Regions from separate parts of the Hydrogenophaga sp. 5NK40-0174 genome, predicted to be linked through region 1. Evidence: predicted binding sites of a transcription regulator. Region 1 holds the regulator's gene; the other holds the start of a gene.
The links. Region 1 encodes LexA, which represses DNA repair genes until DNA is damaged. Its sites were predicted from a motif close to ACTGTATNNNNATACAGT; they were not measured.
Positions count from the first base shown of each region.

Region 1 (3,406 bases):
GCGGCTGCTCTGGCCCTGGCTTCTTCGCTGCCCCATACTTGCACCCGCATGCCAAAGGCCTTGCCGTAATGAGCGACCATTCGGCCTATCTGCCCGTAGCTCCATACGCCAAGTGTCTTGCCCTGTAGCACCATGCCCAGCCCGAAGTTGGCTGGCATGGATGCTGTCTTGAGACCGGACTGCTGCCAGGCGCCGTGCTTGAGGTTGGCTACGTACTGGGGAACCCGGCGCATGGATGCCATGATCAGCGCCCAGGTCAGTTCAGCCGCAGCCACAGAAGAGCTGCCTCCTTCACTGACAGCCACGCCTTTGGACGTACAGGCATTGATGTCGATGTGGTCACCAACCTTGCCGGTTTGAGCGATCATTTTCAGCTTGGGCAGCTTGTCGATAAGCAGCTTGGTGACCGGAGTCCGGTCGCGAATCAGGACCAGTATGTCGGCATCGCGCAGGCGAACGGACAGCTGACCGACACCCTTGACGGTGTTGGTGAAGACTTTGGCCGGATAGGGTTCGAGCTTTTCTGCGCATCGAAGCTTTCGTACGGCGTCTTGGTAGTCGTCCAGAATCACAATGTTCATGCCCATATTGTGCCTGCTCTTGCAGAGAGCCAGCCAGAACGGGGACCAAAAGCGACTGGGGTAAGCGCAAAAAAAGCCTGCCAGCAACCAGGGCTGACAGGCCAACAAGCCCGTGCACAAAACCATGCGATGGGCAACTGCGAAAAAAGGTGTCTGGCGATGTGCGTCAGGCGGCTTGTGGCAAGCCTGCACTCTCCAGTGCTGCCAAACGATCGAGCTCCGCACAAACGTCACTCATTCGACCAGAGAGGGCAATGCGCGCGCTGGGTGCAGCATCTTGCACTCGCTGGCCCATGACTGTGGCCAGCCGGCAGGGGGCAGGCTTGGATTTGGGCTCACCATTGGCCGCACCTGCCGTCGGTGCGACCGGGTTGTCGCGGGCACGGCCGCGCCCAAGCCATCCAGCGCGGGCAAAGGCCAGCGTCGTCCGGTTGGCGGTGACGGCTTGCGGGCGAGGCTGGCTCGGTTGAGGCAGCAGGCTGTCGATGAGTTGGAGTGGCGCGCGCCAAGACTTGCGGTTGAAGCGGATTCCCATGTGAAACTCCTGTGAGGGGCTGAACATAGGCAGGATTGGTGTCTGAGACTCCGTTCTGCAGGGATGTGAGTGGACCTGAGTGGCCTTGGAGGCCTGTTTCAGGGCGAACTCAACCGCCCGCCACCTGCAGGGGAGGGTAAAAACAGTGAGGAAAGCAGGGTTTAGAGGTTGAAGCTGTTCCGGATCAGTCCGACAGCCAGGCCTTCAATCTCGAAGGGCTCTCCCGGATGGACCACGATGGTCTTGTAGTCCGGGTTTTCCGCATGGAGTTCGATGGCGTCAGGCTTTCGCATGAAGCGCTTGACGGTCACGTCGTCTCCCAGCCGCGCCACGACAATCTGGCCATTCTTGGCTTCCTTGCCGGACTTCACTGCCAGCAGATCACCATCGAGGATGCCGACATCCCGCATGGACATGCCTCGTACCTTGAGAAGATAGTCTGGCTCACGCTGAAACATATGGCGTTCGACATGGTAGGTCTGGTCAACGTGCTCCTGGGCCAGAATGGGTGAGCCTGCTGCCACACGGCCAATCAATGGGAGAGCCAGCTGTGCCAGCCCGGGGATGGGAAGGTTGAGCTGCCGGCCGCGCGTGGCGTTGATGGACATCAGGTCTTCGGACCGAAGCCGAATGCCTCGTGAAGTGCCGCTGACGAGTTCGATGACCCCTTTTCTGGCCAGCGCCTGAAGGTGCTCTTCGGCTGCATTGGCGGACTTGAAGCCCAGCTCGCGAGCGATCTCGGCACGCGTTGGCGGTGCACCGGTGCGGGCAATCGTGTTCTGGATCAGCTCCAGAATCTGTTGTTGCCGGGCGGTCAGCTTCGGGGTAAGACTATTCGAATCAAGCATGTGATCCTCTCGGATTCGTTGGATACTTGCTCTTTGGCGCGGGAAAGCGCTGTGAGCGAAATACTGTTTTCATATCCAGTACCTGTATTTTTAGCCAGTTTTTGGAGTTTGACAAGTGGTTGAGGAAAAAAAACCTGTTTTGGTGGTGCTGGGAACCGGGGGCACCATTTCCGGGGGCGGCAACCGTGAGGGCGAGAACCTGGGATACACAGCCGGCCTGGTGTCGGTCGAGACGCTGGTCGGTGGCTTGCCTGCGCCGTCGGGCGTGGTACTCGAGACGCGGCAGGTGGCGCAGATCGACAGCAAGAACATGTCTTCCTCAGTCTGGCGGGACCTGTTTGAAGCAGCGGTCGCTGCCTTGAACCGGCCGGATGTACAGGGTGTCGTGATCACGCATGGAACAGACACGCTGGAAGAAACGGGCTTTCTGCTTTCGAGCCTTTTGCAAGCCGACAAACCTGTTGTTCTGACCTGCGCGATGCGACCTGCTACTGCCGCCTATCCGGACGGACCGCAGAACCTTGCCGATGCTCTTCAAGTGGCTGCATGCCCCGGTGCGCGCGGGGTGATGGCGGTGTGTGCGGGCCGCATCCATGACGGACAACATTTCTCAAAAGTACACACCTACAGGCTCGACCCCTTTGATTCCGGAGAAGCGGGAGTCATCGGCTATGTGGAGGAAGGCCGGGTGCGTTGCGTTCGTCCCTGGCCACGCTCGGAGCCCACGGAACATTCCCGGGAAGAGAAGACTGTGCTGAGCACCCTTGGCAAGCCTTGGCCGCGTGTGGAGATCGTGCTCAATCACGCCCAGGCGGACGGCCAGGTAGTGACCGCCTTGCTATGGGCAAGCCGGCAGGACGGCGCAGAGCCACTCGCGGGTCTGGTGCTGGCCGGCACGGGCAACGGAACCTGCAGTGAAGGCTTGTCGGCTGCCCTCTCTCAGGCTTCTGAGTGTGGTGTCACCGTGTGGCGTGCGAGCCGGTGCTGCCAGGGCGCTGTATTGCCAACGTCGCTTGACTTGTTCCCTTCGGCTGGCGATTTGCCTCCGGTCAAGGCAAGGATTGCCCTGGCTTTGCATTTGATGGGTTTGGGTCGTGGCGAGGCGGTCGGGTAGGAGGTGATGACCGGGCTGTCGCATGCCGGCCTGAAACGAAAAAGCCCGGCATGCGCCGGGCTGAAAGTCAGATGGGCTGGGCTCAGGAAGCCAGTGCCTGAAGCGCGCTCGCCGTGATGTCCTCGACAGAACCCACGCCGCTGATGGCCCGGTACTTGGGTGCCTGCTCAGGCTCAGACTTGGCCCAGTTGCTGTAGTAGTCCACGAGAGGGCGTGTCTGGTCGCTGTACACCTGCAAGCGCTTCTTGACGGTCTCTTCCTTGTCGTCTTCGCGTTGGATCAGGGGTTCGCCAGTCACGTCGTCCTTGCCTTCTGCCTTTGGCGGATT
Region 1 covers NZ_BAABWG010000001.1:1,057,163-1,060,568, reverse strand. The annotation lists gene ABWV89_RS04895 (D-2-hydroxyacid dehydrogenase family protein) at 1-581, opposite strand, end outside; gene ABWV89_RS04890 (hypothetical protein) at 748-1,116, opposite strand; gene lexA (transcriptional repressor LexA) at 1,278-1,964, opposite strand; gene ABWV89_RS04880 (asparaginase) at 2,080-3,078, shown strand; gene adk (adenylate kinase) at 3,161-3,406, opposite strand, start outside.

Region 2 (3,406 bases), on a different contig from region 1:
CGGTCGCAATGCGGATCGGACCTTTCTCGATCTTCTTGCGCAAGCGGTGAATGTACACCTCGATCGCGTTGTTGCTGACTTCTTCGCCCCATTCGCAGAGGCGTTCAACCAATTGGTCTTTGCTGACCAGGCGGCCTGCGCGTTGCAGCAGCACCTCCAGCAGACCCAGCTCGCGTGCCGAGAGTTCGACCATCTTGCCGTCGATGGTGGCCACGCGCCCCGCCTGGTCGTACACCAGTGGCCCATGCTTGATGGTAGAGCTGGCGCCGCCCATGCCTCGGCGCACCAGCGCACGCACGCGGGCCTCCAGTTCCTGCAGCGAGAACGGCTTGGCCATGTAATCGTCCGCACCGTAGTCCAGCCCCTGCACACGTTCCTCGATGCTGTCGGCGGCAGTGAGGATGAGCACAGGCACGGCCGAACCCCGTGAGCGCAGGCGCTTGAGCACTTCAAGCCCATGCAGCTTGGGCAAGCCCAGGTCCAGGATCAGCAGATCAAATTCGTCGGTGGTCATCAGCGCGGCGTCGGCCTCTGTGCCCGTGGCCACATGATCAACGGCTGCACCAGCAGCGCGCAGGCTGCGCATCAGGCCATCGGCCAGCACTTGGTCATCTTCTGCAATCAGGATGCGCATGAATCAGTCTCCTCAACGTGTTTCAATTCTAGGCAATTTGGCCGGTAGCTCTCTGCGGGGCTTCCCGGAGCGAAGACCTCGGGTCTTCTGCTTGACCCGTCGATCTCATGGGCTTCCGTAGGCTTCCAGCCCGATGGCAACGACCGTGGCCACTTCTTTGCCCACTTGCTCGGCAAATTCTGCTTCGGCCTGTTTGACCGCTTTTCGGAATGCGTTGAGCCATGCCAGCCCCGTGTCCGTGAAGATGATGACGCGCGCCCGGCCGTCGGTGGGGTCGGGCCGGCGCTCTACCAGTCCCCAGGCCTCGCATTGATCAACCAGGTCCCCCATGGCCTGTTTGGTCATGTCGGCTCGCTGTGCCAGTTCGCTCAAGCGTGAGCCTTTGAGGTCCAGGTGGCGGGTGATGTGCACGTGCGCTGCGCCGACCTGCGCCCTGGCTGCCAGGTTGGACAGCGCCAAGGGCACCTGGGCGTCGTGCGCCATGAGATAGAGGACGCGTTCGTCGAAGCGCCGCAGGGCAAGGCCCATGAGGCGGCCGAGGTGGCTGATGCGCCAACGATCGTCAGGAGTGGTGGGGTTTTGGGTTTCGGTTGGCATGAGTAGGTGGTCCTTTGCCTGCGGCGCGGCGTTTCTGTTTTTGAACTTCTCTTCCTTCGTTCTTCTTTTTCTTCCCCCCCCCCTATCCCCCCCGCCCCTTTCCACCCCCGCCGGGGCGGAAAGGGGAGCCTTTAAACATTCGGCTTCTGCTAATTGGACGGGTGGCTACGAGCGGGAGGTTGCCACTGCGTCTTGCTCACCACAGTTTCTCCACCGCTGTTGCAGAGACTTCGCCTGCCCTTGGTGCGCCCACGGCAGGCAACCGACATTGCCGCTGCGCGGCTCGCCGGGGGCCTGCGAGCGAGACATTGCAGGCCAACGAGATTGGCGACGCATGAGGCGAGCGCCCATCTAACGAGCCGCGCAGCGGCAAAGTCAGATGGGCGCCGTGGGAGCGAAGACCAAGGCCGAGGTTCCTACGACAGCCTCAGCGAAATGCATGTACCCCCAACCACGGTGGCGACGCATCGAGCCGTAGAAGCCCAGTCGGAGACCAGAAGCCAAATGAGAGCTCCCCCTTTCCGCCCGGCGGGGTGGAAAGGGGGGTGGGGGGATAGGGGGGGAAGAAATATGAAACGAAAGAGAAGAAGATTGAAGGAAGCAAGCCTCACATAACTGAAGACAACAAAAAGTCCATTCTAAAAAATAGTCAGGTAAACTGAACAAAAATATGCTTTTATAAAAAGTATTTCGTCATACACTCCTGTTCAAGCATCCAGTCTGTACAAAAACCCACCGACTGAAGCGAACACACACTCACGCAAACAGGAGCGAAAAATGGACGCAGCAGCAAAGAACATCAACGGCGAAAAGGCCAAGGCACTGCAGGCCGCACTGGCCCAGATCGAGAAGCAGTTCGGCAAAGGCACGATCATGCGGCTGGGCGAGGGCGAGCAACTGGAGGACATTCAGGTGGTGTCCACGGGTTCGCTGGGCCTGGACATTGCTCTGGGCGTTGGTGGCCTGCCCCGCGGCCGCGTGGTGGAAATCTACGGCCCTGAGTCCTCCGGTAAAACCACGCTGACCCTGCAAGTCATTGCCGAAATGCAGAAGCTGGGCGGCCAGTGTGCTTTCGTGGACGCCGAGCACGCGCTCGACATCCAGTACGCCCAGAAGCTGGGTGTCACCTTGTCTGACCTGCTCATTTCCCAGCCGGACGCTGGTGAGCAAGCACTGGAGATCGTGGATTCCCTCGTGCGCTCCGGCGCTGTGGACCTGATCGTGGTGGACTCGGTGGCGGCGCTGACGCCCAAGGCTGAACTTGAAGGCGAAATGGGCGACTCCCTGCCCGGTTTGCAGGCACGCCTGATGAGCCAGGCACTGCGCAAACTCACCGCCACCATCAAAAAGACCAACTGCACGGTCATCTTCATCAACCAGATCCGCATGAAGATCGGTGTCATGTTCGGCAGCCCAGAGACCACCACCGGCGGTAACGCGCTGAAGTTCTACTCTTCGGTTCGACTCGACATTCGCCGCACCGGCACCATCAAAAAGGGCGACGAAGCGGTCGGTAACGAAGCCAAGGTCAAGGTCGTCAAGAACAAGGTCGCCCCTCCGTTCAAGACCGCTGAATTCGACATCATGTTCGGCGAAGGCATCAGCCGCGAAGGCGAAATTCTGGATCTCGGCGTCGCGCAACGCGTGGTGGAGAAATCCGGCGCCTGGTACTCCTACAACGGCGAGAAGATCGGCCAAGGCCGTGACAACACCCGCGAGTTCTTGAAAGAAAATCCCGAGCTTCGCTTCGAAATCGAGAACAAGGTTCGCGAAGCCCTGGGTGTGCCGCTTCTGCCTGTAGAGGAAGCCGCCAGTAGCGGCAAAGGAAAAGGCGCCAAAGGCAAGAAGGCTGCTGCTGAAGCAGCAGAGGCTGAAGAAGCCGCTGCAACCGAGTGAGCTTTGCCAAACTGTCCCTCAAGGGGCGGGCACTGAAACTGCTCGCCTCCCGGGAGCACTCCCGTCAGGAGTTGACGCGCAAACTGACCCGCCATGTGGAGGAAGGCGACGACCTTCCCCGCATTCTGGACGAGTTGGAAGCCAAAGGTTTCATCGACGAGCAGCGCGTGGTGGAGTCAGTGGTCAACCGCCGAGCCAGGCGCCTGGGCGCAGGGCGAGTCCGGCAGGAAATGCAAGCCAAGGGACTGAGTCAGGAGGCGATTGCCGAAGCAGTGTCTG
Region 2 covers NZ_BAABWG010000003.1:194,959-198,364, reverse strand. The annotation lists gene ABWV89_RS10450 (response regulator) at 1-634, opposite strand, end outside; gene ABWV89_RS10445 (MarR family winged helix-turn-helix transcriptional regulator) at 740-1,231, opposite strand; gene recA (recombinase RecA) at 2,009-3,127, shown strand; gene recX (recombination regulator RecX) at 3,124-3,406, shown strand, end outside.
Region 2: recA (recombinase RecA) is a predicted target of LexA. The motif match lies at 1,934-1,951, and genes of this name have one in related genera.